DNA from 3 places in the Micromonospora sp. B11E3 genome. Region 2 is predicted to be linked to each of the others. Evidence: riboswitches for the same ligand, from Rfam matches in the RefSeq annotation. Region 2 holds a riboswitch; each other region holds the start of a gene.
The links. Region 2 has a riboswitch for S-adenosylmethionine ahead of thrC (threonine synthase). Riboswitches for the same ligand answer to the same signal wherever they lie in the genome.
Positions count from the first base shown of each region.

Region 1 (3,267 bases), on a different contig from region 2:
CCGACCCGAGGGGCCGGCCGGTCGGATCCGACCCGAGAACCGGGGGCGCGGCCGGCCGGTCAGGGCCGGCCCGGCGGCCAGGGGGCGGCCGGGCCGGGGCCGTACCAGCCCGGCGGGCCGTAGCCGGCCGGATGGGCGGGAGGCGGCGATGGGGCGAGCACCACGGGGATCGGCACGACGGGGTCGTCCGGGGCGTCGACCGGCCGCTCCGAGCCGTCCGGGAACCGCAGGTGGTAGCGCTGGCCGTCCCAGCGCCCGACCGGGGCCTGCGGGTCGCGGCCGACGAAGAACGACCGGTACGCCGTGATCGCGTCCAGCAGTTCCCGTTCCTCCCGCACCGTCCGTTCCCGGTCGACGGGGCTGCGGTCCAGCCCCCGGCGCATCCCGTCGCGCAGTAGGGCCAGGCGGGTGGCGGAGAACTGGTACCCGCGCATCGCCTTCACCCCGGCGTCCCCGGCGACCCGCCGCGCCCAGGTGCGGGCGGCGTGCCGCCGGCCGAGGCTGCCCAGGGAGGCCACCTCCGGCGGGGTCAGCCAGCCGGCCCGCACGTAGTCCGGCAGGGTGCGCTCGGTCAGCCGGCCCTCCCAGCCGCGCAGCCAGACGGCCAGGCCGACCATGCCGAAGAAGATCGGCACCATCACCCCGAGGTACCCGTACAGGGCGATCACCGCCTGCCCCGTGGCCTGGGCCAGCGACGGCAGCAGGTTCCAGGTGCCGTGCAGCATCATCGCCAGCAGCAGGCCCGCGATCGGGGCGAGGAACCGCAGCCGCCGGTCGGCCGCACGGGCGGCGATGCCCAGCCCCACCCCGGTCATCGAGGTGAACAGCGGGTGGGCGAACCCGAACAGCAGGATCCGGACGATGAAGATCGCGATGACCTGCTGGGCCCCGGTCGCCGGGCCGTACTCGTCGACGCCCGAGCGGTAGCCGTAGCCGCCGAGGTAGAGGATGTTCTCCACCATCGCGAAGCCGACCGCCGACAGCCCGCAGTAGACCAGGCCGTCGGTGATCCCGGACCACTCCCGGCGGCGGAACACCAGCAGCAGGATCGGCCCGAGCGCCTTGGTCAACTCCTCGATGAACGGGGCGACCAGCACCCCGGTGAGTGCGGCGGGCAACTGCCAGTCGGCGAACCGGGCGGCGAAGAACTCGTTGACGGTCAGCGAGGCGGCGGTGGAGACGAACGCGCCCCAGGCGAAGCAGAAGACCAGGTACTTCAGCGGCTCCGGCTCGTACCGGTCGAGCCAGAGGAAGGCGGCGACCAGGACCGGCACCGGCAGGACGGCGGCGAGCACGCCGACCAGGAGCGCCTGCGGGCCGAGGTTCGAGCCGAGCACGAACAGCATGTAGACCGCGCAGGCCGCGATCAGCAGCACCACCAGGGTCAACACCACGATCCGCCGCCAGCCCAGCCGGCGCGGCGGCATCCTGTCGGCCCCGCCGGGCGGCGACGGGACGGGGGGCGCGGTCCACGGCGGGGTGGCGCCGCCGGGCGGGGTGTCGGCCATCCCGTCAGCGTAGTCACCCCCGACCGGCGGGTCCGGCCGCATCCGGCGGGCGGTATGCTGCCGGCAGGTCACGAGTGCCAGCGCGAAGCCCCGGCTTGCTGGCCGGCAACCCTCGTCTAGTTCGCGGTGGGGTGCCCCGGGTGATGACCGGGCCCAGCCCCGTCCGGCGCTGGGCAAGCGCGGACCCCGTCCCGGTGCCCACCCCGGGGTCCCCGGACCTCGGAGGTAGGCCAGTGACCGTCACCCTCGTACCCCCGCTGCCCCCGCTGCCGTCGCGGACCGCGCGGCCGCTCGACGTGCTCGGCGTGCCGGGCCAGGTCAACCTCGACCACGCCGCCAGCGCGCCGTGCGCGCGGGCCGCGGCCGACGCCGTGGCCGAGCTCCTGCCCTGGTACGCGAGCGTGCACCGCGGCGCCGGCGCGCTGTCGCGGCGCTGCACCCTCGAGTACGAGCGGGCGCGGCAGACGGTCGGCGACTTCTTCGGCGCCCGCGCGGGCGACCACGTCGTCTTCACCCGCAACACCACCGACGCGCTGAACCTGCTGGCCCGGGCCCTGCCCGCCGGGACCACGGTGGTCACCTTCGCCGGCGAGCACCACGCCAACCTGCTGCCCTGGCCGCGCGGCTCGGTGCGGCTGCCGGTGCCGGCCGCCCCGCGTGAAGCGGTCCGCGCGCTGGAGGCCGCGCTGACGGAGCTGCGCCGCGGTACGCGGGCCGATCTGCCGGTGCTGGTCGCGGTGACCGGGGCGAGCAACGTGACCGGGGAGCGCTGGCCGGTGGCCGAGCTGGCGCTGGTGGCCCGCCGGCACGGCGCCCGGATCGCGGTCGACGCCGCCCAGCTCGCCCCGCACGCCCCGGTCGACGTGGCCGCGCTGGACGTGGATTACCTGGCCGCCTCCGGGCACAAGCTGTACGCGCCGTTCGGGGCGGGAGTGCTGCTCGGCCGGAGCGACTGGCTGGACGCGGCCCCGCCGTACCTGGCCGGGGGCGGCGCCACCAGCCACGTCGGCGCGGCCACCCACGACGTGCGCTGGACCACCGGCCCGGCCCGGCACGAGGGCGGCACGCCCAACCTGCTCGGCGCGGTCGCCCTGGCGGCGGTGTGCGCGGCGCTGGCCGACGCCGACCGGGCCGCGCTGCACGCCCACGAGCAGGCGCTGCTGGCCCGGCTCCGGGACGGCCTGGCCGCCCTGCCGCACGCGGTGGAGCTGCGCACCTTCGGCCCGGACGCGCCGCGGGTCGGCATCGTGTCGTTCGTCGTGGCCGGCCGGGACTCGGCCGAGGTGGCGGCGGAGCTGGCCGCGGGGCACGACATCGGGGTCCGCGACGGGCTGTTCTGCGCCCACCCGCTGGCCCGGCGGCTGCTCGCCGAGGCCGCCGCCCGCAGCGGGCGCACCGACCTGCCGCCGACCGCCCTACGGGCCAGCCTCGGGCTGGGCAGCACGACCGACGACGTCGACCGCCTGCTCGCCGCCCTCGCGGCGCTCCGATGTTCCGCGTGAGGAGGGCCTGTCCCAGGCGTTGACGGCGGCCCCCGACCGCTCAGCCGAGGGCGGGGGCGGTGGGGGGCCGCGGGCCGGCCGAGCTCTCGGCCTCGCCCTCCTGCTCCTTCTCCGGGCCGCCGAAGGCCCGTCGGACCAGCCGGTTCGCCTCCTCCTGCGAGATGCCGGAGGCGACCATCAGGTCGCTGGCGGTCGTCCGCACCTGCGCGATCACCACGCTGCCGGAGAAGCCGACGCCCTGCCCGTACGCCCGGCCG
Region 1 is NZ_JBDPMC010000071.1:23,460-26,726, forward strand. Features, by position in the region: gene ABGB16_RS26745 (PrsW family intramembrane metalloprotease) at 60-1,508, opposite strand; SAM riboswitch class IV at 1,575-1,694, shown strand; gene ABGB16_RS26750 (aminotransferase class V-fold PLP-dependent enzyme) at 1,742-3,010, shown strand; gene ABGB16_RS26755 (FUSC family protein) at 3,051-3,267, opposite strand, start outside.
Region 1: linked by a shared signal. The riboswitch ahead of ABGB16_RS26750 (aminotransferase class V-fold PLP-dependent enzyme) and the one ahead of thrC (threonine synthase) in region 2 are both predicted to bind S-adenosylmethionine.

Region 2 (3,267 bases):
CGGCCGGGGCGAACACCCGCTTGCGCCCCCGCTCGCGCAGCAGGCGCACGCAGTGGCCGAGCAGCGCCCGGCCGACGCCGCGCCTCCGGTGCGCCGGGTGCACGGCCAGGTCGAGGCTGGCGTTCTCGGTGTTGTCGAGCTGCGGCAGGTCGAGGCGGAGGTACCCGGCCGGCACCCCGTCGAGCCGGGCGAGCGCCGCCACGACCTCGGTGCCCGGCATCGGGTGCCGGATCGCGCCCTCGAACCGCCGCCGGCACACCGGCGGGAAGTCCGGCACGTCCGCCGCTTCGGCCGCCGCCCTGATCCGGTACGCCCCGTCGACCGCCGCCTGGTCGGCCGGGTCGATCGGCGCGATGTCGATACCCATGGCCCGAGAGTGGCCCGGAGAAGACGATCGGGCCAGCGAATTTCCTCGCTGGCCCGATCGGAGGTTGGTCGGGAGGGACGGTCGCACAACGCCTCCGGCGCTGGGTCGGATGACTTGAAAAGTCTCCGGCGAAACGCCCTCCCGCACGGAGCATCGTGCGCCCGTCCGGTTCCTGCCGTCAAGTCCTTACCGGCAGGTTTTTCACACCGAACGCGAAAAGCCCGTTACCCAACGGATCCGCCCTATCCCCCGTCCGGGCGATCCGTCCCCACCCGACCGACGGACACCGCTGCCCCGCCCCGCCCGAACCTCCCGCGATCTTGCAGTTACGGCCCGACATATGGCGCGAACACCCCGAAACGAGGGCCACAAGTGCAAGATCGCCGAGGTCGGGTGGGGGCGGGGTGGGTGGGTCAGCCGAGGAGGCCGGCGTCGCGGGCGGCGCGCAGGGACGGCCTGATCCGGTGGGTCGGGCCGACCTGGCCGGCGACCGCGTCGAGGGTCTTCAGGCCCTCGCCGGTATTGAACACCACCGTCTCCGCCGTCGGGTCGAGCCGGCCGGACTCGACCAGCTTGCGCAACACCGCCACGGTCACCCCGCCCGCCGTCTCGGCGAAGACGCCGGCCGTCCGGGCCAGCAGGCGGATGCCCGCGCGGATCTCGTCGTCGTCGGCGTACTCCATCCACCCGCCGGTGCGCCGGACGGCCTCCAGCGCGTACAGGCCGGCGGCCGGGTCGCCGATGTTCAGCGACTTGGCGATGCCGGTGGGCTTGACGGGGGTGATGGTGTCGCTGCCGGCGTGCAGGGCGGTGGCGATCGGGTTGCAGCCGGCGGACTGGGCGCCGAACACCTTCCAGCCGCCGGCAGGCGCCTCGACCAGACCGATCTCGACCAGCTCGCTGAACGCCTTGTCGACCTTCGTGAGCAGTTCCCCGCTGGCCATCGGGATGACCACCTGGGCCGGGATGCGCCAGCCGAGCTGCTCGGCCACCTCGTACCCGAGGGTCTTGGAGCCCTCGGCGTAGTACGGCCGGACGTTGACGTTGACGAACGCCGTGTCCTCGAACTCGTCGGTCTCCACCAGCTCGCCGCAGAGCCGGTTCACGTCGTCGTACGAACCGTCGATGGCGACCAGCTCGCCGCCGTAGACGGCGGTGGTGATCACCTTGCCCTGCTCCAGGTCGCTCGGAATGAACACGACGGACGGGACCCCGGCGCGGGCGGCGTGCGCGGCGACGGAGTTGGCCAGGTTGCCCGTGGACGCGCAGGCGAACCGGGTGAAGCCGAGCGCCCGGGCCGCGGTCAACGCCACCGAGACGACCCGGTCCTTGAACGAGTGGGTGGGGTTGGCGCTGTCGTCCTTGACCCAGAGCGGGGCGGTGATGCCCAGCTCGGCGGCCAGGTGCGGGGCGGCGACCAGCGGGGTCAGCCCCGGATCGAGGGTCACCCGGGCGGCCGGGTCCTGGCCGGCCGGGAGCAGGGCGGCGTACCGCCACAGGTTGCGGGGGCCGGCCTCGATCTGCTCGCGGGTGACGCGGGCCAGGGCGGCCGGGTCGTAGTCGACCTCCAGCGGGCCGAAACATTCGAAACAGGCGTGCTGCGCGGCGAGCGGGTAGCGGGCCTGACAGGCCCGGCAGACCAGGGCGCGGGCGGGGCTGGCGGTGGTGTCGATGCCGGACGCGGCGAGGGTCGACGTCATGTCGAGGAGTCCTCTCATCTTCCCCACACCGCACCCTGCGGCGGGGACGGAATTGGCACCTGCCCGCGCCGCTCGTCGTCGAGCGCGTGGGTGGTTGCCGGGGCGTCTTTGGGCCGTATCCCTCAGCCCCTCTGGATGAGGTATGCAGTTGTGCTGCCGAGTCTACGACGGTCCTCCCGGGCCGCCACCCGTTCTTCCCACCCTGTGAGCTGCGCCGCAGTGTCCGCACAACTTCAGGGAAGTAGTGGCCTCGTCGCCGGCTGAGACCACTACTTCCCGGAAGTTGTCGCCGCCCGGTGGGTCAGCGGGCGGGGGTGAGGGTGGGGGTGGGAGTGGCGGTCGAGGAGCGGCGGCGGCCGAGGACGCTGTCGAGCGCCCAGCCGCCCGGGCCGAGCACCGCGACGAGCACGAACGACCAGCAGAACAGCGCCGCGAGCTCGCCGCCGTTGCGCAGCGGCAGCAGCCCGTCCGGCTGGTGCACCACGAAGTACGCGTACGCCATGGAGCCGGAGGCGAGCAGCGCGGCGGGCCGGGTGAGGAGCCCGACCAGCACGAGCGCGCCGCAGACGGCCTGGATCAGCGCGGCCCACCAGCCCGGCCACTGGCCGACCGGCACCGCCTGCCCGGTGCCCCGCGCCCCGCCGAACAGGCCGAACAGCGACGACATCCCGTGGAGCAGGAACAACAGGCCGATCACCATGCGGAACAGGGACAGCACCGGCGGACCCAACCGATCGACTCTCATCCAACACCTCCAGAGTCAACAATTGACTACGCAAGGATGCTGGATTAATTCAGGAGAGTCGATAGCTTTCTCGTTAAAAAGTTGTTTCCACGGGGTGCCCGTACGGTCAGCTCGTGATGTCCTTGCGGGTGAACCGCCAGTACGCTAGCGACCAGAAGACGGTGGCGTAGCCGACCGCCGAGACGCAGCCGCGCACCACGTCGTCCGTCTGCACCGGCGTCGACAGCAGCCCCAACCAGGCGGTGCTGTAGTGGGTCGGCAGGAAGGCGCGCAGCGCACCGAGCGCGGTGATCTGGTCCAGGATGCTGGAGAGGATCCAGAGCAGCACCGCCCCGCCGACCGCTCCGAGCGCCGCGTCCGTGACCACCGACAGCAGGAACGCCAGCCCGGCCACCGCCAGCAGGACGACCGCCAGGTAGCCGAGCACCGCCAGCAGCCGCAGCAGCCCCTCGCCC
Region 2 is NZ_JBDPMC010000040.1:10,928-14,194, forward strand. Features, by position in the region: gene ABGB16_RS20065 (GNAT family N-acetyltransferase) at 1-367, opposite strand, end outside; gene thrC (threonine synthase) at 781-2,067, opposite strand; SAM riboswitch class I at 2,079-2,209, opposite strand; gene ABGB16_RS20075 (DoxX family protein) at 2,369-2,812, opposite strand; gene ABGB16_RS20080 (ABC transporter permease subunit) at 2,919-3,267, opposite strand, start outside.

Region 3 (3,267 bases), on a different contig from region 2:
GGATGATCACCAGCCGCATCGCCTCGCCCCAGGAGAAGCCCAGCGCCCGGGCGCCCTCCAGCTGCGCGGCCTCCACGCTCTGGATGCCGGACCGGAAGATCTCCCCGATGTACGCCGCGGCGATCAGCGACAGCGCCAGGATGCCCAGCGGGTACGGGTTGGGACCCCACACCTGCATGCCCAGCGGCGCCAGCCCGACGCCGATGAGCAGGATCGTCGCCGCGGCGGGCAGCCCCCGGAAGACGTCGGTGTAGACCCGGGCCGGCCAGCGCAGCCACCGGGTACGGGAGATGCCGGCCACGGCCAGCAGAATGCCCAGCAGCGAGCCGAGCAGGGCGGCCGAGATCGCCAGGATCAGCGTGTTGGGCAGCCCGACCGTCAGCATCTCGGGCAGCGCCGCGCGCATCGAGTCCCAGTCGAAGAACGTCTCCCACAGGGTGCTCAGTGGATCCATCGTCCCGTCCGTCCCGCTCGCTCGTCACGTACCGTCAGGAAGCCGCCGAGGCGGACGCCGACGGCGCGGCCGTCCCGGACGGCTCGGTCGCCGCCGACGGGACCGGCACGGTGCCGCTGCCCGGCTTGAAGTCGGCCGGGATCGGGCGGCCCGGGTAGTACTGGGCCTGCAGCCGGCTCCAGGTGCCGTCGGCGATGACCTCGTCGAGGCCCTTGTTGAGCGCCTCGCGCAGCTTGTCGTTGCCCTTGGCCACCGCGTACGCGGTCGGGGCGGGGCTGAGCTGCTTCGCCGCCACCTTGATCTTGCCTCCGCTGTCGGCGGCGGTCTTCTCGCCGATCTCGGCCGGGGCGATCCACGCGTCGGCGGTGCCTGCCTTGAGCTGGTTGAGCGCGCCGTTGTAGTCGGGCACCCGCACCGGGTTCAGGTTCTGCCCGGTGGCGTAGTCGTCCTGCACGGTGCCCTGCACGACCACGACCCGCTTGCCCGCGAGCTGGTCGAAGCCGGTGATCGAGGAGCCGGCCGGGACGTCGAGGCCGAAGTAGCCGAAGTCGTAGCCGTTGCCGAAGTCGACGGTCTTCTTCCGCGCCTCGGTGATGGTGATCGACGAGCTGCCGACGTCGAACTTGTGGTTGTTGACCTGCGACAGCAGTGCGGAGAAGTCGGTGCCGACGAACTCCACCTTCAGGCCGATCTTCGCCGCGACCGCGGTGAGCAGGTCGTTGTCGAAGCCGGTGAACTTGCCGTCCTTCAGGTAGACGTTCGGCGGGGCGTCGGTGAGCGTGCCGGTGCGCAGCACGCCGGCCTGGAGCAGGCCGTACGGGTTGTCCGCCGCGTTCGGGGCGTCGTCGCCGCAGGCGGTCAGCGCCCCGGCGGCGAGGACGGCGGCGGCGCCGAGGGCGGCGACCTTGGTCAGGGCAGGAAGGAATCGCACAGGTGTCTCCTGGATCGGGGAAACGGCGCGCCGCCGACCGCCGAGGACGGCGTCGGGTGGGCGTACCGGGAGGGGTTGCCGGAAGGGGGCGCTCAGCGCGAGGTGCGGCGACAGCCGGCGCTGCACATTCGCATCAGGTCCACGTGCCGGCGCCTGACCAGCGCGACGCGGGGGAGCGGGGCTCCGGCCGGCGGGCGGAGGTGGTAGGCAGACATGGCTCTCCAGGGTCGGTGATGACCTGGGGACCAGGCCACGCTTGCACCGGTGACACTCCGGTGCCTGGTCTTCACCCGGGGCACCCCACCGCGGAGGAGGGTTGCCGGCCAGCGAGCCGGGGCTTGGCGCTGGCGCTCATGACCTGCACCGACAGTAACAGGGCACCCGGGCCGCCCGTCCAGCCGATATGACCACGCTCACGCGCTGTGACCGGACGGGTGGTCGGCGTCCACCGCCGGTAGCGCCGTACGTGGGCGAAAGGGCCTGGTCGCGGCTGGCGGAGACGTCTTCGTAACAGACCCTTGACCCCGTCGTCGGCGGACCCGCAGACTCCCCCGGAAACGTTTACGGGTTGCAGGCGGAGGTGCCGGGGGGCGTGGGTCGTAAACGTCTACCCTCGGTGCCGGGCGGCCGGCAGTGCACACCGTCGCCGCCCGCGCCGGCGTCTCGATCGCCTCGGCGTCCCGGGTGCTCAACGGCGTGGGCGGCGGCCCGGAGACCGTCCGCAAGGTGCATGCCGCCGCCGAGGTCGGATACGTCCCGAACGCCGTCGCACGCTCGCTGCAGTCGCAGCGCACCGGCCTGGTCGCGCTCGCCGTCGAGGACCTCGGCAACCCGGTGTACGCGGCGATGACGCGGGCCGTCGAGGAGATCGTCGCCGCGTCCGGCCGGCAACTGCTGGTGCACGCCACGGGCGGCCGGGTCGACGACGAGCGCGCCCTGCTGCGCCGGCTGGCCAACCGCCACGTCGACGGGATGATCGCCTCGCTGATCCGGGTCACCGAGGAGCACCTGGCCGCCATCGGCGACAGTCCCGTTCCGGTGGTGGTGGTCGGTCGGCTCGGCGCCGATGCCGCCGTCGACAACGTCCGCACCGACTCCCGCGCCGGCGTGGCGTTGGCCGTGGACCATCTGCTCGCCGCCGGCCGGCGGCGGATCGGCTTCGTCAACGGCCCCCTCGACACGGTCCCCGGCGCGGCCCGCGCCGCCGGCTTCCGGGCCGCCCTCGCCGCGCGGGGCGTCGAGTTCGACGACCGCCTGGTCGAGGTGGGCGACTTCCGGTACGACGCGGGCCGCGCCGCCACCGAGCGGCTGCTCGCCCGGGCCCGCCCCGACGCCCTGCTCTGCGCCGACGTCCTCATCGCCGTCGGCGCCCTGCACGCCCTGCTCGCCGCCGGCCACCGGGTGCCCGACGACGTCGCCCTGGTCGGCATGGACGACACCGAACTGGCGCGGATGGTGTTTCCCCAGCTGTCCAGCGTCTCCCTCGGCTCTGCCGAGCGCGGTCGGCGCGCCGCCGAGCTGCTGCTGCAGCGGATCGCCGAACCCGGCCTGCCGCCCCGCCGCGAGCAGGTCCCGCCGCGCCTGGTCGTCCGCGCCTCCAGCGCCGCGCCGTCCGCCGTGCCCACGGTCGCGGTACCCGGGCCGCTGGAACTGGGGGCGCGTGGGCGCTGATCGCGCGCACCGCCCCGCGTACCCGCAGGTGGCGGCGTGCCCGCGGCGCGCGACCGCCCGACGCCGCCCGCGGGGCCACGCCGTCGAGCGCCGCAACCCGTCGGGGGGGCCCGGTCCTGCCCGGCCCGTCGCCCGCCGGAGCGGGCGGCGGCGCGGGTGACCCACCCACGCCGCCGCCCGCGGTGTCAGTCCGCCTGGAACGACGGGCGGA
Region 3 is NZ_JBDPMC010000022.1:87,420-90,686, forward strand. Features, by position in the region: gene ABGB16_RS14245 (amino acid ABC transporter permease) at 1-454, opposite strand, end outside; gene ABGB16_RS14250 (ABC transporter substrate-binding protein) at 489-1,385, opposite strand; SAM riboswitch class IV at 1,633-1,744, opposite strand; gene ABGB16_RS14255 (LacI family DNA-binding transcriptional regulator) at 2,019-3,056, shown strand; gene ABGB16_RS14260 (N-acetylmuramoyl-L-alanine amidase) at 3,242-3,267, opposite strand, start outside.
Region 3: linked by a shared signal. The riboswitch ahead of ABGB16_RS14250 (ABC transporter substrate-binding protein) and the one ahead of thrC (threonine synthase) in region 2 are both predicted to bind S-adenosylmethionine.